Regions from separate parts of the Mesorhizobium sp. USDA 3734 genome, predicted to be linked through region 2. Evidence: riboswitches for the same ligand, from Rfam matches in the RefSeq annotation. Region 2 holds a riboswitch; the other holds the start of a gene.

Region 1 (14,936 bases), 5.3 Mb from region 2:
CAGCGCGAATTTCTGCTTGAACGACAGCTTCTTTGCCGGCCCCTTTGGCGCCGTGGCCTCGCTCTTGCCTGGTGCGGCCGCTTCGCCGGTTTCGGCCTTCGCGCGCGCCTTGCGATCATCGAGCCGGGTGCCGCCGCGCTGCGCCAGCATGTCGGAGTAACCACCGGCATATTCGATCCAGCGGCCGTCACCGTCGGGGCGCGATCAGGCTGGTCACGGTGCGGTCGAGGAAATCGCGGTCGTGGCTGACCAGGATGACCGTTCCGGCAAAACCGGCGACCAGCTCCTGCAGGAGCTCCAGCGTCTCCATGTCGAGATCGTTGGTCGGCTCATCGAGCACCAGAAGGTTTGCCGGCCGCGCCAGCACGCGCGCCAGCAGCAGGCGTGCCCGCTCGCCGCCGGACAACTCACGCACCGGCGTGCGCGCCTGCTCCGGCTTGAACAGGAAATCCTTCATGTAGGAGACGACATGGCGCTGCTCGCCATTGATGACGAGGTTCTCGCCGCGCCCGTCGGTGAGATATTGCGCCAGTGTCTCCTGCGGGTCGACCGCCTCGCGCTTCTGGTCGAGCGTGGCGATCTCCAGATTGGTGCCGAGCCGTACCGAGCCAGTGTCAGGCTTCATCTCGCCGGTCAGCATCTTCAAGAGCGTCGTCTTGCCGGCGCCGTTCGGCCCGACCAGGCCAACGCGGTCGCCGCGCTGGATGCGAGTCGAAAACCCCTTGACCACGGTGAGATCGCCAAAACTCTTCTCGATGTTCTTGGCCTCGATCACCAGCTTGCCGGATTCGGCGGCGTCGCTCGCCACCATGGTCGCCGACCCTTCGGCACCTCGATGACCGCGAAAGCGCTGGCGCATGGTCTGCAATTCGCCGAGACGGCGCATGTTGCGCTTGCGCCGCGCCGTCACGCCGTAGCGCAGCCAATGTTCTTCGCGCACGATCTGGCGGCCGAGCTTGTGCTGCTCGCGCTCTTCCTCTTCCAGCACCAGGTCGCGCCATTCCTCGAAATGGCCAAAGCCCTTGTCCAGCCTGCGGGTCTGGCCGCGATCCAGCCAGATCGTGGCGCGCGACACGCGTTCGAGAAAGCGGCGGTCGTGCGAGATGACGACGAGCGCCGAGGAGGTGCGGCTAAGCTCCTCCTCCAGCCACTCGATGACAGACAGATCGAGATGGTTGGTCGGCTCATCAAGGAGCAGGATGTCGGGCTCGGGCGCCATGACACGGGCAAGGGCGGCGCGCCTCGCTTCGCCGCCGGACAGGTCGTTCGGCCGCTCCTCGCCCGACAGGCCGAGATGCTCCATCAGATAGCTGGCGCGGTAGGGATCGTCGGCGGGGCCAAGCCCGGCCTCGACATAGGCGCGGACACTGGCAAAACCTTCCATGTCGGGCATCTGCGGCAGATAGCGGACGGTTGCCGAAGGCTGGCGGAAAACCTCGCCGTCCTGCGGCTCGATCAGGCCGGCGGCGATCTTCAGCAGCGTCGACTTGCCGGACCCGTTGCGGCCGACCAGCGCGATCTTGTCGCCGGCCGAGGCGGTCAAGGCGGCGCCATCGAGCAGCGGCGTGCCGCCAAAGGTCAGTTTTATCCCGTCGAGGTTGAGAAGGGGCGGGGCCATGTCAGCTTTCAGGTAAGGGATAGGGATGAGCGAGCAGCATCGCGCGGCCATGGTCCAGCGCGATTTCGAGGCGGCCCTTGACCTCGTTGGAAATGGTCAGCGACGAACCGAATGCCACATTGACGTGGCCGAGGGGCCATTTGGCGCCGGTGACAGTCAGGCCGGCGAGTTCGGAAAAGCCAAGCACCGAAAACAGCGTGCCGTCGGCATAGTCGAAGCCAGCGGTTCCGTGCAGCAGGGGAACGCCTTCCTGGGCGCCGCTGGTCAAAAGCACATCAGACCCGGCCTCGGCCAGCCGCAGGGCAAGCGCCAGATGCAGGAAAGCGTGGTCGGCGCGCTTGCCGCCGAAGGCGCCGGCGAGCACCAGTCTGGTCGCGCCGCGCTCGAGTGCGGCGGCGATGGCCAGTTCGCCATCGGTCTGGTCCTTTTCGGCCGGGAAGGTCCGGCGCGGCACGGCAGCGAGATCGTCAGGCAGGTTTGCCGGCACCGAATCGAAATCACCCACCCACAGCTCCGGCACGAGACCCAGCAGCCGCGCATGGCCGATGCCGGCGTCGGCGGCGATGACGCGGGAGCCTTCGACTTGGCGGTCGAGCCGTGGCGTGCGGATGAGATCGCCGCCAAGCAGGATGGTGAATGTGCTCATATCGTGTGGCCCTTACCAGCCCGGCACGGGAAACGGAAGGCGGCAAACTCCCACTTGCGTGGGGGATCGACCCGGCCTATGTGTCGAAACGCTCTAACGGGGTGCCGGACGCGATCTTCGCGGACCGGCTGAGAGGCAGTCTCGCCAACCCGCTGAACCTGATCCGGTTTGTACCGGCGGAGGGATTAGACGTTTCGGACAGTCCGACGCCTCAATTCCTTTCAATTCGAACGAAGGAGGCGCCGATGCGCACGCTTTTATATTCTCTTGTCTCAGCAATGACCGTGGTGCTGTCCGGACCGGCCTTGGCCAAGGACAAGCTCACCGTCTACACCTATGAGAGTTTCACCGCCGACTGGGGTCCGGGTCCCGTGGTGAAGAAGGAATTCGAAGCCGAATGCGGCTGCGATGTCGAGTTCGTCTCGGTCGCCGACGGCGTCGCGCTGCTCAACCGCGTCAAGCTCGAAGGCGCATCGACCAAGGCCGATATCGTGCTTGGCCTCGACACCAATCTCACCGCCGATGCCAAGGCGTCAGGCCTGTTCGCACCGCATGGCGCGGTGACCGACGTCAATGTACCGGGCGGCTGGAGCGACGACACTTTTGTCCCCTTTGACTACGGCTATTTCGCTGTCGTCTACGACACGCAGAAGCTGAAGAGCCCGCCGAAAAGCCTGAAAGAGCTGGTCGAAGGCAGCGCCGACGACAAGATCGTCATCCAGGATCCGCGTACCTCGACGCCGGGCCTCGGCCTGCTTCTGTGGGTGAGGTCGGTCTATGGCGACAAGGCGCCGGAGGCCTGGGCCAAGCTCAAGGCGAAGGTGCTGACCGTGACGCCGGGCTGGAGCGAGGCCTACGGCCTGTTCACCAAGGGCGAGGCACCGATGGTGCTGTCCTACACGACGTCGCCGGCCTACCACATGGTCGCGGAGAACACCGAGCGCTACCAAGCGGCCTCCTTCGAGGAGGGCGAGTATCTGCAGATCGAAGTGGCGGGCATCACCACGACGGGGGCCAAGAATCCGCTGGCGGCAAAGTTCATGGCCTTCATGACCGGTCCGAAATTCCAGGATTCCATCCCCGAGACCAACTGGATGTTCCCGGCCGGCAAGACCGACAAGCCGCTCAACCCGGCCTTCGACAAACTGGTCAAGCCGACCAAGACCTTGCTGTTCAGCCCGCAAGAGGTCGCTGCCAACCGCAAGGCCTGGGTGGATGAGTGGCTTTCGGTGATGAGCAAGTAGGCAGCGATGGCGCCGGCGCATTCCACGGATTCCCGCGTCAGCGCCGGCATTGTCGCGCTCGCCGCAATCGCGCTGCTGATCGGCGGCGCGTTTGCTGGCCTGCTTTTCGAAGGCGCTCATGATTTGTCGGGCGCCTGGGCAGCCTTCGACCCCTATCTGCTTCGCGTCATTCGCTTCACGCTCTGGCAAGCAGCGCTGTCGACGCTGCTTTCCGTCGGGCCGGCGCTGTTCGTGGCGCGCGCTCTGTCGCGGCATCCGCGCTTCTTTGGCCGTGCCTTCATCCTGCAGCTCTTCGCCGTACCGTTGGCGCTGCCGGCCATCGTCGCGGCCCTCGGCATTCTGGCGCTTTATGGCCGAGCCGGCTATTTCGCCGGCGTGTTTACCGTGATCGGCGGCGGAAGCTGGCCGGGCATCTATGGCCTGTCCGGCATTCTCGTCGCCCACGTCTTCTTCAATCTGCCGCTGGCGACGCGGCTGTTCCTCGAGGCGCTGCAGACCATACCGACCGATCAATGGCGGCTGGCGAGCCAGCTCGGCATGGCGGCGCGGCCGGCGTTCCGGCTGATCGAATGGCCGACGCTGCGTGCCGCCATGCCAGGAGTCGCCGGGTTGGTCTTCATGCTCTGCATCACATCCTTCACGATCGTGCTGATACTGGGCGGCGGGCCGGCCGCGACGACGCTGGAGGTCGGCATCTACCAGGCGCTGCGCTTCGATTTCGATCCCGCGCGCGCGGTCACACTGACGCTGCTGCAGATCGCCTTGACCTTTATCGTGGTGCTGGCGCTGACGCGGCTAGGCGCCAACGTGGTCGGCGACAACAACCTGCCGGTCGCGCAACGCCGCTATCTCTCAGTCAACAGGAGCGAGACCTGGCTGAACGCCATGCTCATCGCCTTGGCGCTGCTGTTCGTTATCGGCCCGATGGTGGCGACGGTTATGGCCGGATTGGGTGCCGATCTCGGCCGGCTGGCCGGCGAGGCCACTGTCCGGCAGGCGACGCTGACCAGCGTGGTGCTCGGCTTCCTGTCGGCGCTGCTTTCGGTGACGCTGTCGCTGGCGCTGACCATGGCGCGGCGGGCCCTGGCGCTGAACCGCCGGGCTGGCCGCAAGACACCGCTCGAACACGCCACCGATACCGGCGCCGGCTTTGTCCTGGTCGTGCCGCCGATCGTCGTCGGCGCCGGCTGGTTCCTGTTGCTGCGCCATGTCGGCGATGTCTTCGCCATTGCCCCGATCATGGTCGTCACCGTCAATGCGGTCATGGCGATGCCCTTCGCCCTGCGTGCCGTCCGCCCCGCCTATGATGCGGCGAGCGAGCGTCACGAACGGCTCTGTGCACAGCTCGGCATTGCGGGCTGGAGCCGGCTGATGCTGGTCGACTGGCCGTCGCTGCGACGGCCGCTCGCCACGGGTTTCGCCTTCGCCATGGCGTTGTCGCTCGGCGATCTCGGCGTCATTGCCTTGTTCGGCAGTGATTCCGTGCAGACATTGCCCTACCTTCTCCTGGCGCGGATGGGCAGCTACCGCACTGAGGACGCCGCCGGCCTGGCACTGCTGCTCGGCCTCGTCTGCCTCGCCTTGATCGTGGCGGCGCACTGGCTGGGGAGAGAGAAGGTCCGGGATGCGTGACGGGGCGGCCAGCAGGCTTGAAAAGGGCGCTCCGGTGCGGCTGGACAAGGTGTCGTTCAGTTATGGTAGTCATGGCAGCTATGGCGAGGCGCCGCTTGTCTTCGACGTCGAGTTTGCCACGGCGAAGATCACCGCCATCATGGGGCCGAGCGGTTCGGGCAAGTCGACGCTGCTCAATCTGGTCGCTGGCTTCGAGACCCCGCAGTCGGGCCGCGTGCTGATCGGCGGGGCCGATGTCAGCGCCGAGCCGGCTTCAGCGCGGCCTGTGTCGATGGTGTTCCAGGAGAACAATCTCTTCGCGCATCTTTCCGTCGAGCAGAATGTCGGGCTCGGCCGATCGCCATCCTTGCGGCTGACCGAGGCGGACCGCGCTACGATCGCCGAGGCGCTTGCGCGCACCGGTCTTGCCGGCAAGGAGAAACGCCTGCCGCGCGAACTTTCCGGCGGGGAACGCCAGCGCGTCGCCCTGGCCCGGGTTCTGGTGCGCGACCGTCCGGTGCTGCTGCTTGACGAACCCTTCGCCTCGCTCGGGCCCGCTTTGCGCGACGACATGCTGGATCTGGTCGCCGCCGTTCATGCCGAGCGAGGCATGACGGTGCTGTTCGTCACCCATCAGCCGGAAGACGCCCGTCGCATCGGCGAGCATATCGTGTTTCTCGACAATGGATTGGTCGCCGCAACCGGCAAGGCGGATGATTTCTTTGCCGGGGCTGGTCCGGAAGCGTTCCGGCGCTATATCGGCGCGAGTGCCGAGCATGCCGTATCACGAGATGTTGCCCGGAAGCGGACATAATTTACGGCCAAACCGGTTCCAGGCGATGTGGCGCTTGCTTGCCATGACTGGAGGAGTGTGGCTAGGTCCGCCCTACTGGTCCGGCACAGGACGTGATTTGCCTGCAGTATCCGCCGCCCGCCCCTAGGGACGGGCAACGGATACTGCAGCAGTTTGAGATATGGCGCATGACACATTCCGAAGATCGCCCCGATTTTCGTGATCATGCGCCGGGACCCGAAAGGAAGCCGTTCTGGCGATCGGCGCTAACATATTGGGAATGAAACCGCTGGCGCGCTTTCTTGCGCTGGCCGGCTTTGCCGTGGCGCTGGCAAGCTGCCAGATGTTCACGCCGCCGGCGGTCCAGGAATCCGGCTTCCAGCCATCCGACAAGCCGATCACCGTCGACAATGTCGGCGCCAACAACAAGCTTGCCGAACTGGCCAAGGCGCAGCATCCGCGCATCCTGGCGACCTATGGCGGCGAATATTCCGATCCCAAGCTCGAGCGCATGGTCGCCAAGGTGGTCGGCAATTTGACGGTGGTATCGGCCAACCCGACGCAGACCTATCGCATCACCATTTTGAATTCGCCCAACGTCAACGCCTTCGCGCTGCCGGGCGGCTATCTCTACATCACACGCGGCCTGCTGGCGCTGGCCAACGATTCGGCCGAGCTTGCCGCGGTCATCGCGCATGAGATGGGCCACGTCACAGCCAATCACGGCCTGCAGCGCCAGCAGCTCGAGGCCGAGGAAGGCCTGGCGACCAAGGTGGTTTCCGACGTGCTCGGCGACAGCCCGACCGCCAAGGCGGCGCTGATCCGCGGCAAGCTGAGGCTGGCGCAATTTTCGCGCAACCAGGAGCTGGAAGCCGACGCCATCGGCATCAAATCGATCGGCGAAGCCGGCTACGATCCTTTCGCCGCCGGCCGCTTCCTGCAGTCGATGTCGGCCTACACCGATTTCCGCTCGATCAGTGGCGCCACCGATGCCAGCCTCGACTTCCTGGCCACGCACCCCAACACGCCGCAGCGCATCGATCTGGCGCAGCGCCATGCCCGCCAGTTCGGCGCGCCAGGCTTCGGCACGCGCGACCGCGATTCCTTCCTCGCCGGCATAGACGGCCTGCTCTATGGCGACACACCCGAGGAAGGCTATGTGCGTGGCGAAACCTTCCTGCATCCGGGCCTTGGTGTGTCCTTCTCGGTGCCGCAGGGCTTCATCATCGACAATTCGGCCGCCGCGGTGACCGCAACCGGCCCCGGTGACATGGCGATCCGCTTCGACGGCGTCTCGATCGACAAGAACCGCGCGCTGACCGACTATATCCGCAGCGGCTGGGTGGCTGGTCTCGATGACAGCACCGTCAAGCAGGAAACCATCAACGGCAACGAAGCGGCGACCGCGCATGCCGGCGCCGAAGGCTGGCAGTTCGACATCGCGGTGATCCGTGCCGGCGGCCAGGTCTACCGGCTGCTGACTGCTGCCCCTTCGGCCAGCACAACGCTAGACACCGTGGCGCGTTCGGTCAGCGGCTCGTTCCGGATCCTCAGCGCTGCCGAAAAGGCGGCACTGAAGCCGCTGCATATCCGCGTCGTCACCGTCCAGCCGGGGCAGACGATGGGTTCGCTTTCGGCGCAGATGGTCGGCGTCGACCGCAAGCTCGATCTGTTCCGCGTGCTCAACGCGTTGTCGCCGGGTGCCGCAGTCTCGGCCGGCGACAAGGTCAAGATCGTCACCGACAAGTAAGAGCTGCAAATTCACGTTGCTGGACGTCTGACACGGATCAGGCGGCGGTCGCCATGAACTCCGGATTTTGCTTCACCAACGCCACCTTCAGCTTTTCCATGGCGCGCGCCTCGATCTGGCGGACGCGCTCCTTGGAAATGCCGAGCGTCTCGCCAAGCGCTTCGAGTGTCGCGCCCTCGTCGTTCAGCCGGCGTTCCTCGATGATCCTCAACTCACGTGCGTTGAGCGCGCGAAGCGCTTCCCTCAGCCAGAGCGAGCGGCGCGCGACATCGATCTTGTCGCCGACGATCTCGTCGGGCAGCGGATCGTCCGAGACCAGGAAATCCATGCGCTCGGTCGAACCCGCATCGTCGGCAATTGGCATGTTGAGCGAGGAGTCGGGCGCCGACAGCCGCGAATCCATCATCGCGACATCGGCTTCGGAGACACCGAGTGCCTCCGACACTTCGCGATAGAGCGTTGCGTTGGACAGCGGCTCAGCGCCATTCGCCAGCCGCGCGCGCAGGCGCCGCAGGTTGAAGAACAGCGCCTTCTGCGCCGAGCTGGTGCCGCCGCGCACGATCGACCAGTTGCGCAGGATGTAGTCCTGCATCGAGGCGCGGATCCACCACGTGGCATAGGTCGAGAACCGCACCTCGCGCTCCGGCTCGAAGCGGGCGGCGGCTTCAAGCAGACCGACATGACCCTCCTGGATCAGATCGCCAAGCGGCAAGCCGTAATGGCGGAATTTGGAAGCCATGGAAATGACCAGCCGCATATGGGCGACGGTGATGCTGTGCAGTGCGTTCTGGTCGTTGTCCTCTTTCCAGAGCAATGCCAGCCGATGTTCTTCGTCACGTTCGAGGTAGGGGGCCCTCATTGCCGCGCGGACCATGATCCGTCCTGCCGTGTCTTCCATCATGAGGCGCTCCCTGGGCGATGCGGATGACTTTGCAACTTGGCTGGCGCCCGGGTTGAAATGGCGGCGTCGTGCCCTAGAACAGCCAGAACGTACGGCGCGCGGGAATGGTTCCCTGGTTGTTGCCAGGCGGATCGCTATGCTTGAACGATGTCTATACGGATCGGTAACGACTTCGAGTGCCGCCAGAAACCGCCATTTCGAGAATCTGATTTCAGAAACATTCTATTTTTGAAATCTTGTTCCTTATTTTTTCCGCTTGCATCTGCCATTTTCCAGCCCTCACAACATGCCGGATTTCAGGCCAAGGACGGGATCACAGAAAAATGAAATGGCTCAAGTCGCTCATCATCGCCGGAACGCTGCAGGCTCTGGCTGTCACCGCAGGCCACGCCGGTGCAAATCTCGACCAGATCAAGCAGGCCGGTGTGATCAAGGTCGGCACGGAAGGCACCTATGCGCCATTCACTTATCATGACACGTCCGGCTCGCTGGTCGGCTTCGACGTCGAAATCGCCAAGGCGATCGCCGACAAGCTCGGCGTCAAGGCTGAATTCCTCGAAGGCAAGTGGGACGGGCTGATCGCCGGCCTCGACGCCAATCGCTATGACGCCGTCATCAACGAAGTCGGCATCACCGACGCCCGCAAGGCCAAGTACGACTTCTCCGATCCCTACATCGCCTCCAAGGCGGTGCTGATCGTGCGCGGCGACAACACCGACATCAAGACCTTCGCCGATCTCAAGGGCAAGAAGTCTGCGCAGTCGCTGACCTCGAATTTCGGCAAGCTGGCCGAAACGAACGGCGCCGAGCTCGTCGGCACCGATGGCTTCGACCAGTCGATCCAGCTGCTCCTGACCGGCCGTGCCGACGCCACCATCAATGACAGCCTGTCGTTCCTCGACTTCAAGAAACACAAGCCCGACGCCAATGTGAAGATCGCCGCGCAAGAAGAAAACGCCGACTATTCCGGCGTCATCGTGCGCAAGGGCGATCCGGAGCTGGTTGCCGCGATCAACAAGGCGCTGGCCGACATCAAGGCCGACGGCACCTACAAGAAGATCGCCGACACCTATTTCGGGCAGGACGTTTCGAAGTAATCTTGTGAGGTGGGGCCGGTCTCCGGCCCTTGAGACATATCAGCGGCGAGCCGTCTTTGACGGCCCGCCGCTTTTGTCGTGATATGGCTGGCGCTTCGCGCCTCGACAAAGCGACCATCTGGAGGGTCTTACGTGCCGCACTGGCTGCAACTGATGCTGGAGTCGCTGCCTTCGCTCCTGTGGGCGGCGCTGATCTTCACCGTGCCGCTGACGCTGCTGTCCTTCGCTCTTGGTTTGACGGTCGGCCTGGGTGCTGCGCTCGGCCGGCTGTTCGGCCCCAAGCCGCTGGTCGCGCTTGTGCGCTTCTATGTCTGGATCTTCCGCGGCACGCCACTCCTGGTGCAGCTGTTCCTGATCTTCTACGGCCTGCCGTCGGTCGGCATCCTGCTCGACGCCTTCACGGCGGCGTTGATCGGCTTCACGCTCAACATCGGCGCCTACACGTCGGAAATCATCCGCGCGGCCATAGGCTCGGTGCCGAAAGGCCAGTGGGAAGCCGCCTATTCGATCGGCATGACCTGGAGCCAGGCGATGCGGCGCACCATCCTGCCGCAGGCCGGCCGGGTCGCGGTGCCGCCGCTCTCCAACACCTTCATCTCGCTGGTCAAGGACACCTCGCTGGCCGCCGCGATCACCGTGCCGGAAATGTTCCAGGCGGCGCAGCGCATCGTCGCCACCACCTATGAGCCGCTGATCCTTTATGTCGAGGCAGCGATCCTCTATCTGGCGCTGAGTTCGGTGCTGTCGGCCTTGCAGACGCGGCTGGAAACCCGGCTCAACCGCTATGGCGGCTTCCTGGAGGCACGCTCATGATCGGCCTCTCCAACATCGAAAAGCGCTTCGGCGACAATCTCGTGCTGAAGGGCGTGACGGTCACCATTGCCGAAGGCAGTGTCACGGCGCTGGTCGGCCCGTCGGGCGGGGGAAAAAGCACGCTGCTGCGCTGTATCAACCTCCTGGAGATCCCGACCTCGGGCACGGTGCGCATCGGCGACGAGACGCTCGAATTCCACCCCGGCGGCAGGGTTCCGGCCAGGGATATCCAACGCCTGCGGCTGCAGACCGGCATGGTGTTCCAGAACTTCCAGCTGTTTCCGCATCGCACCGCGATCGAGAATGTCATGGAAGGGCTGGTGACGGTGCTGAAATGGCCGCCTGAGAGGGCACGCGAGCGGGCGCTCGCGCTGCTGGAGAAGGTCGGCATGGCGCACAAGGCCGATGCCTGGCCGACGACGCTGTCCGGCGGCCAGCAGCAGCGCGTGGCGATCGCCCGCGCCTTGGCGCCGTCGCCGAAAGTGCTGCTCTGCGACGAACCGACCTCGGCGCTCGACCCGGAACTGGCGCAAGAGGTGGTCGACGTGCTTGGCAAGCTCGCCAGCGAAGGCACGACCATGGTGATGGCGACACATGATCTGCGCCTCGCCTCCAAGATCGCCCAGGAAGTGGTGTTCCTGGATGCCGGCGTCATCGTGGAGAAGGGGCCGGCCGCGGTGCTGTTCAACGACCCTGAGCAGCAGCGGACCAAGCGCTTCATTGCGACGCTGAAGCAGGAGGCGATGAAGGAAGGTGGCGGCGAGGTGTAAGCGCTGCCTTCGGTTTATCGTCACTTCCCAGAAAGCAAAAAACCCGGCCAGAAAGCAAAAAACCCGGCGCGAGGCCGGGTTTTTCATGAATTCAAAGGCGAAAAAGCTCAGGCAGCTTCTTCCTGCTCGGCTTCCTCATTGTCGGCCTTGGCGCCACGCTTAGGGCCCTTGTTGAGGTTGACCTCGATCAGGCGCACGGCTTCGGTTTCCGACATGCGGTTGACGGCCGCGATTTCGCGGGCCATGCGGTCGAGGGCCGCCTCATAGAGCTGACGCTCGGAATAGGACTGCTCCGGCTGGTTGTCGGCGCGGTAGAGATCGCGCACAACTTCCGAGATCGAGATCAGGTCGCCTGAATTGATCTTCGCATCATATTCCTGGGCGCGGCGCGACCACATGGTGCGCTTGACGCGGGCGCGGCCCTGCACGACCTTCAGCGCGCGCTCGACATAATCCTCTTCCGACAGCTTGCGCATGCCAATGGAGGTCGCCTTGGCGACCGGCACCTTCAGCCGCATCTTGTCCTTCGAGAAGTCGATGACGAACAGTTCCAGCTTGTGTCCAGCAACTTCCTGCTCGTCGATCGAGACGATCTGGCCGACGCCATGTGCCGGGTAGACGATGTACTCGCCGGTCTTGAAACCGTGACGCGCAGCGGTGGACTTCTTCTGCGGGGTGATCGTTGCCATTACGCCCTGAACTCCTTGTTGTGGTACCGGCGTCCTGCCGGCCCGAACTCGCGCGATCGGGGAAACCGATCGTTAGCCGCACAACAGATGAACCCATCGGAAAAGCCGGACCGGCAAACGCAACATTGCGGCCGCCTGGCCCAGATCGCTCTGGTCCGGAATGGGATTTTCACCTTTCAGTGATTTGGGGCGTCTGCGCCATAAATCGACGTTGTGTCACCGGCATGTTTGGCTGATGTAACACAAAAAGTCGGAAGAATCAAGGTTTTGCTGCATACGCGAAGGCCACAGCTCAACGCCGGCTGTCAAGCCGGTTAATGTGACGTGTCTCTTACCTTGCGTAATACCGGCCTTTGCGGCCGTGTTGTCAATCGCCTTCGCCGGGCTCTGCCGAGAAGTATTTCTCGAACTTGCCGGCCTCGCCGTCGAAGGATTTGGCGTCTGCCGGAGGCTCTTTCTTGGCGGTGATGTTGGGCCATTTATCGGCGTATTCGGTGTTGATCTGCAGCCATTTGTCGAGACCTGGCTCGGTGTCGGGCTTGATCGCGTCGGCCGGGCATTCCGGCTCGCAGACGCCGCAGTCAATGCACTCGTCGGGATGGATGACGAGCATGTTGTCGCCTTCGTAGAAACAGTCGACCGGACAGACCTCGATGCAGTCCATGTATTTGCATTTGATGCAATTGTCGGTCACGACATAGGTCATCGGTCGGCTCCGGGACGTCCCATTTTGTTGGGCTTTTTCCGTCAGGTAACGCCTTTATCGGCCGCTTGCAAGGGTAGCCATTGCGGGCGGTGCCGGTGTTTCCGGAATGGAATTCCAGACGGCAGGCCCGGCGGGAGTCAGTTATGTCCCGCGGACCGTCTTGTTTGCCGGGTTCAGTTCTTGCCTCAGGCGCGTCGTTGTCGCAAAATCGCTGCGTGTTTTTGAACGCCAGGCATCAATCTTCGCCGAGCAGTCGGTCGGTCTGGCGGCGTTCCTTCTTGGTCGGGCGGCCGCTGCCGGCCTCGCGCAGCCCCGGAATTGCATCGGGAGGGGCTTCGCCCTTCGGTGCGGGCGGTGGCGACATATCCTCGTAGAGCGTGCGGGCCTCCTCGGCCGGGCCGCGTCGAGTACCGGCGCTGAGCACCTTCCAGATGAAGATGCGCCGCTCGAGCGTGATGGTCAGCACGTCGCCTGGCTTGACCTGATCGGAGGCCTGCGCTGCTTTGTCGCGATTGATCCGCACGCGACCGGCAACCACCAGCTTTGCCGCCAGCGAGCGCGATTTCACGGCGCGAGAGAAGAACAGCCATTTGTCGATACGCTGGCGGCCTTCAGCAACCATCGAAGCGCCTAGAGCATGATGCCGAAAAGTGCGAAGCGGTTTTCGGACGGCATCATGCTCTATCTCTTGGTTTAGAGGCGGATTCAGATTTCAGGTCGATTCGACCTGAAATCATCCGGCTCTGGCCTACTTCTTCAGCTGGTCGCGCAAGGCGGCGAGCTTGGCGAAGGGCGAATCCGGATCGAAGCGCAAAGGGCGCTCCTCGCGTGGCTTCGGCTGGAAGGCGGGCTTTCCGCCTTGCGGACCACCCTTGCCATCCGGCCTGCCACCCTTCCAGTCGGGCCGGCCTTCACGGCGGTCGGGACGCTCGCCTTGCGGCCGGCCGTCACGCCGCTGTTCGCCCTCGGCCTGCGGCTTGGGTTTGAACTTCGAGCGGTCGAAGCGCGGCTTGCCGGCACCGTCACGCCGGCCTTCATGGGCCGGACGTTCTCCGGGTGCAGCCGCGGCCGGTGCGCCGGCGGCATCCGCGGGCGCATCGCTTCGGCCGCGCGCTTGTCCGTTGCGTGGGCGATTGTTCCTGCGGTTGTCGTCGCGGTTGCGCGGGCGCTGTTCGAAACGACCCTGACGCCACAACAGGATGGGTTTTGGCGCTTCGGCTTCCGGAGCGGGTTCGCCGACGGCTGCTTCAGCCACCGCTGCAGGTTCGTCCGGCGCGGCGTCCATTGCGGGCGCGGCATCTGCCGCCAGCTCGGCCGGTGCGGCTTCTTCTGCCGCTGCGGCTTCAATCTCGGCGGTCTCAGCCTCTGCCTGCGGTTCAACCGGCGCAGGTTCAGCGGCTTCGGCCGCAGCCTCGGCTACCGGTGCTTCGTCCTGCGCGGTTTCGACCGGAGCGTGCGCCTGTTCTTCCACGGCAGGCGCAGCAGGTTCCGCCGCGGCGTCAGCGATGATTTCGGCGGGAATTTCGGACGCCGTTTCCGAAACGGCCACTGCGTCCGATGCCGGTTCCGACCCTTCGACTGCTGCCTCTGCTGCGGCATCCGTTGCCGCGGCTTCGACCGCTTTGGCCTGCTCGGCTCGTGCAGCCTCTTCCGCCGCCAGTTTCGCCACCGCCGCTTCGCGCGCGGCACTGTCCTGTGCTTCGAGCCGCGCCTTGACCTCGACGGCCGGCTTCGGCTCGGCACGGTAGCCGAGACCTTTGAGGATCTCTTCCATGTCGTCGGCTGTGGCACCGAGGATCGACATCATCGGCGGCGTCACCATGAAGGACTGGCCGTCATAGGCGCCGTCCGGACGCTGGCCGAGGCCGGGCTTCCAGTTGGTTGCCGGACGGATCAGGTCGGCCAACCGTTCCAGGATGTCGATGCGCACGGCGCGGCGGCCGAGATTGCGGTAGCCGGCAAGCTTGTAGAAGGTCTTGTCGAAGGCCGGGTCGATGACCACCGAGGTGCGACCCGAGGCGAGCGCATGGACCACGTCGCCAAAGCCTGGCTTGTCCTTGCCGTCGTTCTTCAGCGCCCACAGCAGCGTCACCAGTCCGGCAGGCGCCGGCTTGATCAGCGCCGGCACGAAGACATGGTAGGCGCCGAAGCGCACGCCGAGCCGGCGAAGGGCGGCGCGGCCTTCCTGATCGAGCGACTTCATCTCCTCGGCGATGTCGCGGCGGTTGATGAGACCGAAATTCTCGACCAGCTGGAAGGCGATGCCACGGCCGATGCCGGAAATCTGATCGGCGTTCT
Region 2 (14,936 bases):
GGGCTCCCGGTTCCCACCAGTTCGCATGCCTTGTCAGAAGCGACCAGGCAAATTTGCGATCACCATCGACGGGAGCAGTCATTCTTTCAACGCCGGCGATGCCGTCCAGGTCCGGTCCTTTGGGCAACTCCTCGAAAAGGCCATCCACGACGACACTCCTCCAGCTATTGGTACCACCGACATCATCCACCTGAAGACAGACGCGAGGGTTGGCCTGCATCCACTCGACCTTCCTGCCGGGAAGCGAGAAGCTGAAAATGAAGTTGTCACCGAAGGCAAAATGGATCGGCACCACATAGGGTCTGAGGTCGCGCACACAGGCCAGGCGGCCAAGGCGTTGCGTCTTCAACAGGGCAACGCAGTCCGGCCGCGTCATTTCCTTGACGTTCATTGCGATCCTTCTTTCCGTTCAGGCATGGCGGTCGATACGGCGGATGATCTTGATGGCCTCTGCTTCCGCCACGCCAATCAGCGCATCGATTCCCTGGATGGTCTCGATATGGCCGCGAGCCGCCACCATCCGCCGCAGGACGTGAAGATCATCGCGAATTTCGCAGAGTGTTGTCCGCAGCGTCGGGGGCATTTGGCAGCCTTCCGTAACTCAACGGCATCGACGCAAGCCGGTTCCCTCGCCCGTCAAGCAAAAGCCCGCCACGGTGAACCGGAGCGGGCCTTGGAGGAGGACAAGGGGTGGGACCCTCTCCTCTTGTTTCCACGGGGGGTGTGGACCGCGATCACCTTACAAGAATTTCGAAACGGGCCGGATCACAAGCAGGCCCGCACACATCACAATCCGGTGCGCGACAGGCACTGACCCGGTCACGAGATTGCGATCGCCCCGGAGTCAATCAAGCGAGCAGCGCGGCTAGATCCGTCCAAGCACAACCAGCACGATGAGGATCAGCAGAACGAGCCCGAGACCACCGCCGCCATAGTAGCCGGTTCCGTAGAACGGACCGCCGCCAAGGCCGCTGAAGCCGCCAAGCAGCGCAATGATGAGGATAATGATGAGAATGGTTCCTAGACTCATGGCTGTTCCCGCTCCTGTAGGCGCTGACGCGCCGGTTTGAACATCGTCGCATGCGATGTTTCGATGACTTGAACGTTCGAGCGGCCCTACCGTTCCGCGCTATTGTGCCAAGCAAACCGCCCGAAGAAGAGTCGCTGGCAAATGGAAAAGGCCCGTCACCTTGCGGCAGCGGGCCGGGTATTTTTCTACCTTAGCGGCGCGAGATCAACAGACACAGCTGGCGCAGGTCGCGGTCGTAGCTGCCTGAGCTGTTCAACACGTCGACGCAACGCTTCTTCATACGCGCCACCTGGCTATCCGACATGTCGGCGACGACACCTGGCAGGCTGGTGTTGGAAGGATTGCTTGCGTTTGTTCCGCCGACGCCGATGCCGGTGCCGATACCGACACCCGCACCATTTTGACCGCCAACCGTGGTGCCAAGTCCTGCGTTAACGCCGTTGCTACCCCCGGCACTTGCTCCTGCACCCGCATTGACGCCACCGCTGCCGCCAATGGAGGTCCCGGCGCCAGTGTTGACGCCGCCGCTACCACCCACCGAGGCACCAGCGCCAAGACCGAGGCCTGCGGCATTCGCCGGCAGGCAAAGAGCCAAGATTACTGCACTACCTGCCAACACACTGGTGACTGTCTTGATGGTAAAAGCCATAACACTCTCCTGTTTTCGTTGCGCTGAGGCAGCCGGTGAATACCGATTACTAGATCAAATACGCAGCAGGCGAGATTCAGTTTCAAATACAGAACAACAAGCAATACTGATGGTATTTATTTTTGAAATTGCAAATCGACAATAATATTATTGTTAAAAATTTAATTGTAAAAAGTTTTATATATAAATTTCGCATATACTCGACATTAGTTTGATCTAGAGATCAGAATCGATTTTTTGACCGCCACTAAGTGACCTATATCTCAGCGAGCGATTGTGTTCGATCGCTGCAAAGCTGGCGCGACTACGGTGACCAGCCGACCGGAAAATTACCCATCGCCGGCCCCAGACACCGTTACAGCTGAAGCCAGATCAGGCCCAAACGGACGATGGTCGGAAGCACGCACCTGCTCGCAAATACGGCAGGCGGCAGCAGGGGGTTGGTCGCCCTGTTGTCAGACGATCCCGTAGTACAGCCTGTAATGGACGCGCTTCATATAGTCCCGGTATTCCGGCGTGGCGGCCAGCAACGCCTCTTCGCGCAGGATGCGATGCACCTGGAAGAAGGTGATCACGGCATAGACGGCAAGATTGTAGAAGGAAAAGGCCGACAGCAGGAACAGGACATGACCGATGAGGTAGCCGGCATAGATCGGGTGCCTCACCAGACGATAGGCACCGCCGGTCATCACGCCGCGATTTCCCGGCAGAATGGCGAACGAGCGCCCCAGCGACATCTTTCCCCAGATCACGAACCCTAATGCCAAGACCTGCAGCGGCGCCGCGACATAGACCGGTATGATGGCCACGCCTGGCTCGAGGGCTATGAAGCCGACACCGAAGCTGGCGATCACGGAGACAACCACCGTGAGCGGGTTCCAGTCGCGAACCGTCGGCCGCCGAGACAGAAGCAGCCAGGTAAAGGTCAGGATCTCGGAAATCGCCACCAGCGCCACATTGATACGGGTCGGGTCGAGCATAAGGTGATACACGCCGCGGTAGACGAACATCCCCGCGAAAGCCAGCGCGCACGCCCTGAAGAAGCCTTCGCGCAAGTCGACGAGGATTTCGCGCTTTCGGATTGCGGACAGAATCCCGTAGTCTTTGACGTGCGAAGGGGTTTCGATTTTTGATATGAGCAAGGCAAGCATCCCAATGATCCCTCAGGGCAACCTTTGCATGCAACCATTGCCGGGCAGTTAATCAACAAGATCGGATCAGCATTAAACGGGATCAATGCTACCGAAGGCATCCGAGCTGCCCCCGCACCGCGGGACAGATCGTTCTGCAACATTGCAATTTATGCTTGCATTTTGGAACAAATAAAGAACAATAAGTCAATTACCGCTGAGGCGGACCAAGGCTTTTCGGGGGGAGGACCAGCGATATGGCGAGCTGGAAAGGTGCGGCGCTGCCCTTCGCCGTGATTGGATTGCGTGTGCCGATGAAAGTTTCGCCCGGCCGGCTGTTGGCTGGGCTTGCTGTCATTCTTGCCTTGAACGCACCGGCGCTCGCCACAGAGAGGGACTACGCAACCTGCATAGGCAAGGACATCGAGCCAGACAAGCGCATCGCCGCCTGCACGCCGATCGCTGAGGACACCACGGAGCCGCCTCGTATCCGCGTCATGGCCTACTTCCATCGGGGCGTCGCCCGGGACGACAAGCAGGACTACGATCGGTCGATCGCGGACTACAGCGAGGCGATTGCGCTCGATCCCAAACAGGCATCGGCATACTTCAACCGCGGAGCCGATTGGTACGACAAGGGAGACAACGACCGCGCTATCGCGGACTTCAACCTCGCCATCAGCCTGGAGCCATCGTCGAGCGATGCTTATTCCAGCCGCGGCGCCGCCTTCCTGCGCAAAGGCCGTACCGATGCGGCCATTCTCGATTTTCAACAAGCGATCGAGGCCGATCCACAAAACGGCAAGGCACATGCCGGCCTCGGCACCGCCTGGGACAGGAAGGGCGACCTGGTGCGCGCCGTCGCCGAATATGACGAGGCGATCCGCATCGATCCGAAGGACCTGATCGTCTATATCAACCGTGCCATTGCTCGCGCCGCCACGGGCGAATTCGACCACGCCATAGCCGACTATGACGTTGTGCTGGGCCTTGATCCCAAGAACGCCGACGCCTATGCCAACCGGAGTGCTGCCTGGCTCGGCAAGAACGATTGGACTCGCGCGATTGCCGACGCCAGCACCGCGGTGGAACTCGATGCCGCTGGTATCGACGGCTATTACTACCGGGCCGTCGCCTGGGCGAGCAAGGGCTACAATGATCTCGCCATAGCCGATTTCGACAAGGCGATCGCCCTTGATGTGAAATATGCGAGGGCCTATTTCGGCCGCTCCCTGGTGCGGACACGCAACGGCGACGCGGTCGGCGCAGCCGCCGATTGCCGAAAAGCCATCGAACTCGATCCGAAGAAGGCAGGTGGCTGCGACATAGGACCGGAGGGTGCGAAGGCGCCTGCTGTGCCACAGACACCCAAACCTGCCGCATCCCCTGTGTACGAACCGCTACAACTATACCCCAAAGAGGACCACTCCGAGCTTGTTGCCTGGAACCTCAAACGGGGGCTGGAACAGCAGGTGCAAGGCGACGTCAGAGGCGCGATAGACTCATTCAGCTTTGCGATCCAGCTAGATCCTTACAACGCCGAAGCCTTTCACGACCGGGCGCTTGCCGAGGCATCCCAGGGAAATTACGCCATTGCCGCCACCGACTGTCGGCGCGCCATCGAACTCGACCCGAAGCGCGCAGGCTCTTGCAGCGAACGCGCGCCAGGCGAAACAGCTCCGTTGGTTGCCACTGGGACAAGGGACCCGGCAGCCGCAAAAGTCCTGCTCGAGCGCGCCGAGGCGCGGCTTGCAAAATATGGCGTCGAAGGCGCACTTCTCGATTTCGACAAGGCGATCAGCTTCGATCCCGAGAACGCCGAAGCCTATTTCAGCCGGGCCGGCGCCAGGACACTAAAGGGCGATATGATCGGTGCGGCGGCGGATTGCCGTCGTGCCGCCGAGCTCGATCCAAAATGGGCGGGAAGCTGCCGGGAACAGGTTGCGGGCAACGATAGCAAGTCGGCACCGTTGCCAGACACACAAGAGCCGAATCCGCGAGCCACCGTTTCGAATATGGCGGCCACGCAAGACACGCTGGCCGCGAAGGCCCTGGAGGCGACCGACCCGCGCGCCCTGGAAGCGATCCTTGGCGGCGATGCCTTCCTGGACATGGGCAAGTACGATCAGGCGATCGGCGCCTACAACCAGGCGATCTCGCTCGATCCGAACAACCGGTTTGCCTATTTCGGCCGCGGCAAGGCCTGGGCTGCCAAACGAGCCTACGAGCAGGCGATCGCCGACTACGACGAGGTCATCGAACTCGCCCCCGATTTTGCCGCGGCTCATTTTCGCCGGGGCCTCGCCAAGGTCACCCTTGGCGACATCGATGGTGCTCTCGCCGATTGCGGCCGAGCCGCCACGCTCGATCCGAAGGCGCGCGACGCATACTTCTGCAAGGGCATGGCCTGGCATGCGAAGGGTGATGCCACCCGCGCGCTCGCCGCATATTCCGTGGCGATCGAGATCGATCCGAAGGACGATGCCAGCTATTACGGGCGCGGCATGGTGCGGGCCGGCAGGAAAGACTATGACGGCGCTACTGCCGATTTCGACGAGGCGATCAAGCTCGATCCGGGCAATGCGGACTATTTCGTCAGCCGCAAAGCAGCGGCGGCGGCGAAAGCCGAGCTGCAACCCGGCGCCGAACCCTTGGCCCCGCAGAACGCCGCCAATAAAGCCCGGTCCGACGGCAAGCTGTCCGCCGCCAAGATGGCGGAGCTCATTCAGGCGACGGACCCGCACGTTCTGGCCGCGGTAAGGCACGGCGATAGCCTGTCGGATGCCGGCAAGTATGACCAGGCAATCGGCGCGTATGGCAAGGCGATCACGCTCGACCCCGACAGCCCCCTTGCCTATTTCGGCCGCGGCAAAGCCTGGGACGCCAAGCGCGCCTATGATCGAGCGATTGCCGACTATGACCAGGTGATCAAGCTCCTCCCGAATATGGTCTCTGCCTATGTTCGCCGGGGCATGGCCAAGGCCACGACCGAGGATGCCGAAGGTGCTCTCCTCGATTGCGGCCGGGCCGCCACGCTCGATCCGAAGGTGCTGGATGCATATTTCTGCATCGGCATGGCCTGGCACGTGAAGGGCGATACCCAGCGAGCCATCACAGCCTATTCGGCGGCGATCGAGATCGATGCCAAGAATGCCCCCAGCTATTACGGGCGCGGCATAGAACGAGCCGACAGCAAGGACTATAATGGCGCCATTGCCGACTTCGACCAGGCGATAAGGCTCTATCCGGGCAATCCGGACTACGCGGTCGCCCGCAAGGCGGCCGTGGCCGCGTTGAAGAAAGGCGGCGCCGCGCCGGGTGCCGTCGGCTCGGATCCCAAGAACCTCAAGGCCTTCATGGATCGTGGCAATGCGTTCTACAGGAAGCGCAAATACGATCGCGCGATCGCCGAGTACAGCCGCGCGATCATGCTCGATCCAAGGAAGGCCGCCGCCTATGTCGGGCGAGGACTGTCACGCGTCGAGAAGAGTGATTATGATGGTGCCATCGACGACTACGGCAAGGTGATCGAGCTCTATCCGACTTATTTCGACGCTTACCTCGGCCGCGCCATTGCGTGGGGCAAGAAGAGCGAACTGGATCGCGCCATCGCCGACTACAATCGCGCGGTCGAAATCGAGCCCGGCTACGCGCCCGTCTATTTCGGCCGTGGCAACACCTGGTTCGCGAAGGGCGATTACGACCAAGCCATTGCCGACTTTGATCAGGCGCTGAAGCTCAATCCAAAGCTGGCCCTCGCTCGTAAAGGCCGCAAACTGGCAGTGGCGGCAAAGGCGAACGCCTTAAAGACGTCAGACGAAGCCGTTGGCCAAGCTGGCAAGGAGGCCAAGCCAAGTAGCGCTTCGCCAGCCGCGCAGGCGTTCAGCAAGGGCTGGACGCTGCACGAGAGGGACGACTATGACGGCGCCATAGCGCTTTACGACAAGGCGATTGCGCTCTTTCCGGCATTCCACGACGCCTATCTGGCCCGAGCGATGGCCTGGGGATCCAAGGGCGACTACGCTCATGCCGTCGCCGATTACAGTCAGGCAATCACGCTCAATCCGAATTTTGCCGACACCTACTACGATCGTGGTCAGAACCGCGGTTTCCAAAGAGATTACGACGGGGCGCTTGCTGACTACGGAAAGGCCATCAGTCTCAATACCAAGGACGCAAGGGTCTATGCCGATCGGGGCCTCATATTGATGGGCAGGCATGAGGACGTCGCAGCGTTACGTGATTTCGAAAGGGCGCTCAGCCTCGATCGCAAGAACCCCTTTGCTTATTTGGGCCGGGGCGTGATTCGGATCAGCAAGGCGGATTATGACGGGGCCATCGCCGATTTGAGCCAGACGATAAAGCTCAAACCGGATTTCGCCGCCGCCTACAAAGTGCGGAGCAGGGCGTGGGACGCCAAGGGCAACCGCAAGCGCGCCGAGGCCGACCGCAAGAAAGCGCTGAGCCTCGGGGCGAAATAGAGACAAGGTTTGTGAGGGCTGCCAGATGTCACGTTGGAAAGGCTTGGGCGTGGCGGCGGTCGCTGCTTTGTCCTTTGTTGCGGCAAAGGTATTGCCCTGGGCGGTCGGCTTTGCCGGCGGTAAATATCTCTACCAGACCGTGGGCGGGTTCGCCCGATCCACAAACGCTGACCGCAGCTCAGGTAAGCGAACAGATTCGGAGCCAGGGAAGCCAGATTTTCAGGGCAATCAAGCAGGAGTTTCCAGACGACTACGACGCGGTCGTAGAAAACATCACGGCCGTGGCCAAACTTGGAAATGTCGATCAAGTGCGAAATACGAGCAGGATGGCTGTCGACGATCTCAGGCGAAGATGCGCATCCCTGCTGTCCTCGGCTCCGAACAGCAAAGCCGCCGAAGCACTACGTGCACAATTGGATATGCTCAACCATGTCATGGCGCGGGAAACCACTGCCATCTGCAACAACTACCTTCGTGAAGGGCCGGCGCGCTCAACGCGCCGGACCAGGATTTCCTGATCGACATGGACAAGGTCGGCGCCACCCTGTTCCACGCCTTCGGCGCAGCGAAGAAGGGCGGCCTGCCCGCCGCTTCAGCCAGCGATGAAGACTGGTCGCTGCTGGCCGACGCTTTCATCAACGCTGGCGGCACTACCGCCGAGATAACTGCCATTGCCAATGTCAGCCGGGAATTCGAAGGTCTCTGCCCAGCCGTGGCAAAACTCTACGCAGCCGCATTGTCGCTGCAGGGTGAACCCGGGCGGCACATCAAAGCCACTCTGCTCTATGAGATCGCCCGGAATTAGCCGGGACTCGCTGATCTATGCGTCCGACGTGGATCTGTCGCGCCTCGTGACCTCTTTGACTGGCTAGCCATTTCCTCGAAGCTCGAGAAGCCGATTGACTCCCTACCCCAGAATTGAATTGCTGAAATACTTTGCGAAATCAGGGCGTTGCGCCAGAGCTTTGCCATCGGCATCGCGCAAAATACCGGAGGCGAAGAGATAGTCGCCGATCGCGTCCATCTTGGCCGGATCCATCGTCCCGATGGCGCCGCTTTGACTGCATAGATAATGGCCGTCGATCAGCGCTTTCAGCGAAGCGTGGATCAACGCCGGATTGGTCAGTGCATCCTTGTTGGCCGCGATCAACAGGGCTGTCGCCTCATCGGGACTGTCGACGGCGAACTGGTAGCCGCGCCGTGTCGCCTGGACGAAGGCGACCGCAAGCTTGGGGTTTGCCTGGAGATAGGCTTCGCTCGAAGAGATCAGTGTGGTGTGCTCATCAGGCACGCCGTAATCGGCATAGACGAAACTGCGCTGTTTGACGCCCTTGAGTTCGGCTTCGACACCCTCCCAGGTCGAGACTTCAAGCGTGAAATCGACCGAACCATTGGCCAGCGCCTCATAGGCTGAGGTACCGAGCGTCACCGTCTCGAAATTACCCTTGCCGCCGTCATGGCGGATGATGGTCGATATCAGTGCGTTCTCCCAGGCACTGCCGAAGCCGCCATAGGTCAAGCCGTCAAGGCTTCTCGGGCTTTTGATCTCGTCGCGCGCAGCATTGAAGACCACGCGGCCAGTTTCAGACTGTACCACCGCATAGACGCCCTTCAGATCCGCCCCGGCGGTTTTCTGGGTGAACAGGCTGATGGTGCCGTTGATGCCGAAATCGGCGACGCGATTTGCAACCAGCGTGCCCGCACCGGTATCGCTGTAGGGCAGGATGTCGACCTCGAGACCGGCCTCGCGATAAAAGCCCTTGTCGCGGGCGACGAACAGTCCGATGTGGTTGGTGTTGACCGTCCAGTCGAGGGCGACGGTGACCTTTTGTGCCGCCGATTGTGCTCGGGCTCGCCCCGATCCGGCAACGAGCGGAAGGCCTGTGGCAAGGGTCAGCAACAAGGCCTGCCGGCGCGTCAAGTCAGTCATGGTCGTGTCCTTTGGATGGGTTGGGGTTGAGGATGATGTCGAGGATTTCGGCCTCGAGCGCACTTGCCTGGCGCGCAGCAGCGCCGCCAACGCTGCGCGGGCGCGGCAGCGGCACCTTGATTTCACGGACGATGCGGGCCGGGCGCGCCGACAGCACATAGATGCGGTCGGACAGGAACACGGCTTCGCGTACGTCGTGAGTGATCAGAAGCGCCGTCCAACGGTGGTGCCGCCACATCTGTTCGAGCCAGCGCTGCATGGCGGTGCGGGTCAGTGCATCGAGCGCACCGAACGGCTCGTCGAGCAGCAGCATGTCACGCTCCTGCACCACCGTGCGCAAAAGCGCCGCGCGCTGCCGCATGCCGCCGGACAGCTGCGCGGGAAAATGCTCCTCGAAGCCGGCAAGCCCGAACTCGGCAAACAGCGGCGCGACGCGCGCCCGCGCCGCCTTGCGCCTGATGCCTTGCACTTCGAGCCCGAGCGTCGTGTTGTCGAGGATGCGTCGCCACGGCATCAGCGCATCGCGTTGCGGCATGAAGGCGAAGTGCCTGCCGTGGTCGTCGAGTCGCACGCCGTCGAACAACATCTCGCCCTCGCCATGCTCGGCGCCGGTCAGAAGCTGGAACAGCGTCGATTTGCCGGCACCCGAGGGCCCGAGGATCGAGACGAATTCACCCGCGCCGACACTCAGCGAGATATCGGCCAGCACGTCCAGCCCACCGAACGCCTTGTGCACATGCCGCAGCTCGAGCCTGCTCATCGCCACGGCCTCTTCCCTGCGGTTTCCTTGCCGGCGCGCTCCCAGGGCATGGCAAGGCCCTGCAGCAACACAGTCAACCCGAACAGGACAAGTGTCAGCGCGGCGCTGACACCGACGGCGGCCAGCACCAGATCGGGGCGGAAATTGTTCTTGGCGTTGAGCATGTAGATGCCCAGCCCCTTCGCGGCCCCGGCATATTCGGCGAAGATGGCGCCGACCACCGCATAGGTGATGGAGATCCTCAGGCCAGCAAAGAAGTAAGGCAGCGCCGAAGGCAGCCGCGCCAGCACGAAGATGCGCCAGCGCCCTGCTCCCATGGCGCGCAGCATTTGCCCGATCTCGGCCTCGGTCGCCTCATAGCCCTCGACCAATGCCACCAACATCGGAAAGAAGGTGACCAGTGCCACCAGCATGATCTTGGGTGCCAGTCCGAAACCGAACCACAGCACCACCAACGGCGCAATCGCTACCAGCGGCAAGGTCTGGCTGACGATGAAGACGGGAAACAGCGCACGCCGCAGCGGCTGGAAGAAGTCGACCAGCATCGACAGCGCAAAGGCGGCGCTGAGCGAACAGGCAAAGCCAAGCAGCGTGGCGCGGATCGTCGGAATGGCGTTTTCGACCAGCGCCTCGCGATTGAGCATCGCTTGCTCGAAGACACGCGACGGCGCCGGCAATGTCGTCGGCTTGATGCCGGAATAGGTGGCATAAAGCTGCCACGCCAGCAGGAGCAAGCCGACCGAGATCATGGCCGGCACTGCCTTGGCAAGCAGGCTCGCGATCGGACGCGAAGCGACTGATGATGAGACCACGGGAGATAACCTTGACGGGCCGCGGGAGCGGCGGCAGCTTCAGACAGCCGACGGGCTGTTGGCCGAGACCGTAACGTCGAGGGTTACGTGGCCGGCGCCTGGTCCGAAGCGGCAGAAAGCCTCGTCCAACGCCGAAAAGACCGCACCGGCATCACCGCGCAATTTCGTGCAGAAATGCTTGGAACGCTCATAGACGCCGGACTGCTTGAGAAAGTCGATGCAGCCGTAGATCTCGTCCATGTGGTCGTCGGTGCCCATCACATAGAGCGAGAACTGCGCGGCCGCCGGCTGGCCGGTGGCATCGGCATTGCGCACCGCCGCGATGGCCGCATCCTTGCGCGGACCGAGTGGCCCGACAGGCCCACCAAGAGCATCGGAGCGGCAGATCGGGTCATCCGGCTCGCCCGGGCAGCCGCGCGAGATGGTGGCCGACAACACACAATGTTTGCCGCTGCGTGCCGCCGCCATGAACAGGTCGCGCATGGCGGGAAACAGCACTTCGGGCGGCCCGACCAGCAAGGTCGAGATGTCGTCGGTCTCGATCCTGAGTCGATCGCGGTAGGGATCGAGCGCGCCCAGCGCGCCAAGAATGACGCCGACGAAATCGTCGGCCATGGGATATAGGGAAATTTGTGCGCCTGAAAACATCGCCCGCCTCGCTCCGCTGGTATTACCCAGATCAGCTTCTAGGGTCTGTGGGCTTGCCGCCCCCGTCTCAGCCCCGACCGTACGGAGCACCCCTGTGGATGCGGGGGTTAAAGCACCATTCGAGCTGAAGTGAAAGCCGTTTTTTCGGCCCCCTGCACCAAAAGCATTGCGCCAGGCCTGGGCCGGCTGTCATCGAGGAAGCTGCCCGGCGCATGCTCCGCAGGGTCGACGGACAATCGGTCAACCGCCCGGCATTGCTTGCCGGCCGGCATGCGCATGCCGCAGGAAATCGACGAAGGCGCGCACCGCCGGCGGTGTATGGCGCTGCTTCTGGTAGCAGAGGAACCAGCCCGGAAACATCGCGCACCACTCATCCAGCAACGAGACCAGTTTGCCGGCGTCGATCAGCGGACGCACCAGCTCTTCCGCCCAGAAGGCAATGCCGACGCCCTGCACCGCGGCCGCAATTGCCATGCCGCGGCTGGAGACAACCAGCGGACCGTTGACCGCGACCGAGAACCATTGGCCATCCCTGGCGAATTCCCATGTGTAGAGGCCGGCGCTGCCCGGCCGGCGCCAGTTGATGCAGCGGTGCTGGAGCAGATCCGCGGGTGCTGATGGCGATCCGTGACGGGCAATGTAGTCCGGCGAAGCCACCGCGAGTTGGCGTTGCGTACCGCCAAGCGGCGCGGCAACCATGTCGGCTTCGAGAAATTCACCAAGTCTGACGCTGACATCATAGCCGGCCCCGACAATGTCGATGGCGGCATCGTCGATCGTCACATCGAGCACGATGTCCGGCCATGTCTCATAGAAACGACCGAGCACCGGCTCCAGATAGGTGGCGGCAGCGACACTGGGCATATGGACGCGCAAGATGCCGGCCGGCATGTCACGCAAGGCGGCGGCATCGCCGACCGCCGCCTCCATCTCGGCCATGGCCGGGGCGAAGCGCGCATGCAGGCGCGCACCGGCTTCGGTCAGCGAGAGACTGCGGGTCGTGCGGTTGAGCAGGCGCAGACCAAGCCGCGCTTCGAGCTGGCGGATCGTCTGGCTGAGCGTCGATGCCGAAATCCGGAGATCTTCCGCGGCACGAGCAAAATTGCCATGCGCGACGACAGTGGCAAAGGCCTTCAGCTCCGCATAGTCGCTTCCGCGCATTATGCCATATTCTCCAATGAGTATGATGGAATTCTATCCCATTTTCCGCAAGACGTCTGCTGCCTAGCTTGAGGACATGTCTCGAACGTCGCCGATCAGCGGCCTCGAGCGCATCTGAATCTCCCTCTGAACAGGAGCAACGAGCATGCCGAAACTCAACGGAAAAATCGCCCTGGTGACCGGCGCCTCCTCCGGCATCGGGAGGGCAACCGCACTTGCGCTGGCGGCGCAAGGCGCGGTCGTTGCCATTGCGGCACGGCGCAGGCAGCGGCTTGACGATCTGGCCAAGCGCATCCGCGAGGCTGGCGGCGAGGTGCTCGTGATCGAGGCCGACATCACCGACGAGGAGCAGGCAACCGCCATGGTCAGTCGCGTGCTGGAAAGCCATGGCCGACTGGACATGCTGTGCAATGTCGCCGGCGTCGGCGTCGCCGCCCCCTTCCAGAACACCACCACCAGCGAATACCGGGCGATGGTCGATATCAACATTCTGGGTTTGCTCTATACGGTCAACGCAGCGCTGCCGGCGATGAAACGGCAGGGTTCAGGCCACATCGTCATCGTCTCGTCGGGCACCGGCCGCTACATCCACCCTTCGGTCGTCTATTCCGGCACCAAGCATGCGGCCAGCGCCATGGCTGAATCGCTGCGCCGCGAACTCGGCAAGGATGGCATCCGCGTCACCGTGATCGAGCCGGGCGCGGTCAGGACCGAGTTCACCGCCAACATGCGCCATGACGTGCGCCTGGCGGTAGAGCAAAGACTGGGCGACATGGAGCAGCTGGAGAGCGAGGACATCGCCGCAGCCATGCTCTACGCGGTGTCGCAACCGCCAAGGGTCAACGTCAACATCCTGACGCTCTACCCCACGCAGCAGGCATGATCTGGGATAATCGGCAAGGCACAGGATCGGGGCTTGGCCCCGATCCTGTGAACCCTACGAAACCGCCCTCTCGCGGACCGGCAGCTTCCAGCCTGGCCTGACGAAGTGGCAGGTGTAGCCGTTGGGGTATTTCTCCAGATAGTCCTGATGCTCAGGCTCGGCTTCCCAGAAGGGACCGGCCGGCGCGACTTCGGTGACGACCTTGCCTGGCCACAGACCCGAGGCATCGACATCGGCGATGGTGTCCTCGGCGAGGCGCTTCTGTTCGTCGCTGGTGTAATAGATCGCCGAGCGATAGCTCATCCCGACATCGTTGCCTTGCCGGTTGCGGGTCGTCGGATCATGGATCTGGAAAAACCGCTCCAGCAGCGTGCGATAGCTTATGACGGCCGGATCGAAATTGATCTCGATGGCTTCGGCATGGCTGCCATGGTTGCGATAGGTGGCGTTGGCCACGTCGCCGCCGCTGTAGCCGACACGGGTGGAGATGACGCCGGGATAGCGCCGTATCAAATCCTGCATCCCCCAGAAGCAGCCACCGGCAAGGACTGCGCGTTCGGTCGAAGTCGCCATATCACGTCTCCTCAAAAGCAAGTTGGATCTCCTCATAAATGGGCATTGTCACCTGCTTCGTCCAGCGGGCCGGCGGATCTGCTTCAGTTGCTCGGCCGGGCGAGGCTCGCGATCACACTCGGCAACTGCGGCGCGCCGGGCGGAACGGCGGCAAAGCTGATTGCCACCGGCGGTGCCTTGAGCGACCAGTCGAAAAGAACTGTTTTGACCGGGATGTTGCCCAGCCACGCCTGCAGATAGGGTGGTACCTCGTGCCCAGGCCAGACCAGAAGTATGCCGTGGTCGCGCAGCCGCTGACTAGTGATCCAGGGGGCGAGCCGCATGTCGAGTTCGGTGAAGATCGACGGCTTGTCATAGGCGTTGAGGCCCGCCAGCAACGCCATACGGGTATCGCCGCCGACGATGTCGAGCCGACCGGGCACCGCCGCGTGCCAGACCACCTCGGCCTCATCCGAGATCTGTCGCGCCGGCCAGCACACGGCGTCCATACGCCCGCGCAAATTGCAGCTCGTCCAGCGGATGCCCGCATAGGCACCGGACATGCCGATGATGCAGGCGAACGCGCAGATCGCCAGCCGTCGCATCTCGATGGCGCCGAGCCGATGGCCCAGCAAGGCAAGCGCCACAACGCCGACTAGATTGTACATCGGTGCGCCCCATGCCTCGCCGGCTCCGGTGAACAGCGAAGCCACCATGACAAGGGCCGCCGAACCGAGCCCCATCCACACGACATAGACCAGCGTGCCGCGCTCGACGGGCTCTTCCGGCGCAGGCGAGCGCCGCAACAGGCCCGAAATCGCCAGCACCAGGAGAAAGCCGCAGAGCCCGGCCATCTGGACGCCGATATAGTAGAGGCGGGAGCGGTGGGCCAGAACCCAT

The links. A riboswitch is a leader RNA that binds a small molecule or an ion and turns the genes downstream of it on or off. The one in region 2 is predicted to bind thiamine pyrophosphate.
Region 1: another riboswitch for thiamine pyrophosphate. It lies ahead of thiB (thiamine ABC transporter substrate binding subunit); the one in region 2 lies ahead of ACZ89F_RS09530 (YkoF family thiamine/hydroxymethylpyrimidine-binding protein).

The regions. Positions count from the first base shown of each region.
Region 1 is NZ_JBWCCW010000001.1:7,242,674-7,257,609, forward strand. Features, by position in the region: partial or broken gene ACZ89F_RS34760 (ABC-F family ATP-binding cassette domain-containing protein) at 1-1,618, opposite strand, end outside; gene ACZ89F_RS34765 (thiamine diphosphokinase) at 1,620-2,264, opposite strand; TPP riboswitch at 2,352-2,466, shown strand; gene thiB (thiamine ABC transporter substrate binding subunit) at 2,510-3,508, shown strand; gene thiP (thiamine/thiamine pyrophosphate ABC transporter permease) at 3,515-5,140, shown strand; gene thiQ (thiamine ABC transporter ATP-binding protein) at 5,133-5,933, shown strand; gene ACZ89F_RS34785 (M48 family metalloprotease) at 6,193-7,662, shown strand; gene ACZ89F_RS34790 (RNA polymerase factor sigma-32) at 7,700-8,563, opposite strand; gene ACZ89F_RS34795 (amino acid ABC transporter substrate-binding protein) at 8,887-9,660, shown strand; gene ACZ89F_RS34800 (amino acid ABC transporter permease) at 9,793-10,473, shown strand; gene ACZ89F_RS34805 (amino acid ABC transporter ATP-binding protein) at 10,470-11,243, shown strand; gene ACZ89F_RS34810 (CarD family transcriptional regulator) at 11,351-11,932, opposite strand; gene fdxA (ferredoxin FdxA) at 12,300-12,638, opposite strand; gene ACZ89F_RS34820 (RNA-binding S4 domain-containing protein) at 12,874-13,260, opposite strand; gene ACZ89F_RS34825 (helicase-related protein) at 13,387-14,936, opposite strand, start outside.
Region 2 is NZ_JBWCCW010000001.1:1,982,240-1,997,175, reverse strand. Features, by position in the region: gene ACZ89F_RS09585 (pyridoxamine 5'-phosphate oxidase family protein) at 1-391, opposite strand, end outside; gene ACZ89F_RS09580 (hypothetical protein) at 410-583, opposite strand; gene ACZ89F_RS09575 (DUF3309 family protein) at 866-1,030, opposite strand; gene ACZ89F_RS09570 (hypothetical protein) at 1,221-1,679, opposite strand; gene ACZ89F_RS09565 (methyltransferase family protein) at 2,135-2,830, opposite strand; gene ACZ89F_RS09560 (tetratricopeptide repeat protein) at 3,067-7,290, shown strand; gene ACZ89F_RS09555 (hypothetical protein) at 7,401-7,808, shown strand; gene ACZ89F_RS09550 (hypothetical protein) at 7,814-8,095, shown strand; gene ACZ89F_RS09545 (ABC transporter substrate-binding protein) at 8,198-9,220, opposite strand; gene ACZ89F_RS09540 (ABC transporter ATP-binding protein) at 9,213-9,980, opposite strand; gene ACZ89F_RS09535 (ABC transporter permease) at 9,977-10,729, opposite strand; gene ACZ89F_RS09530 (YkoF family thiamine/hydroxymethylpyrimidine-binding protein) at 10,832-11,440, opposite strand; TPP riboswitch at 11,431-11,544, opposite strand; gene ACZ89F_RS09525 (LysR family transcriptional regulator) at 11,681-12,601, opposite strand; gene ACZ89F_RS09520 (SDR family oxidoreductase) at 12,747-13,484, shown strand; gene msrA (peptide-methionine (S)-S-oxide reductase MsrA) at 13,539-14,057, opposite strand; gene ACZ89F_RS09510 (glycosyltransferase family 39 protein) at 14,141-14,936, opposite strand, start outside.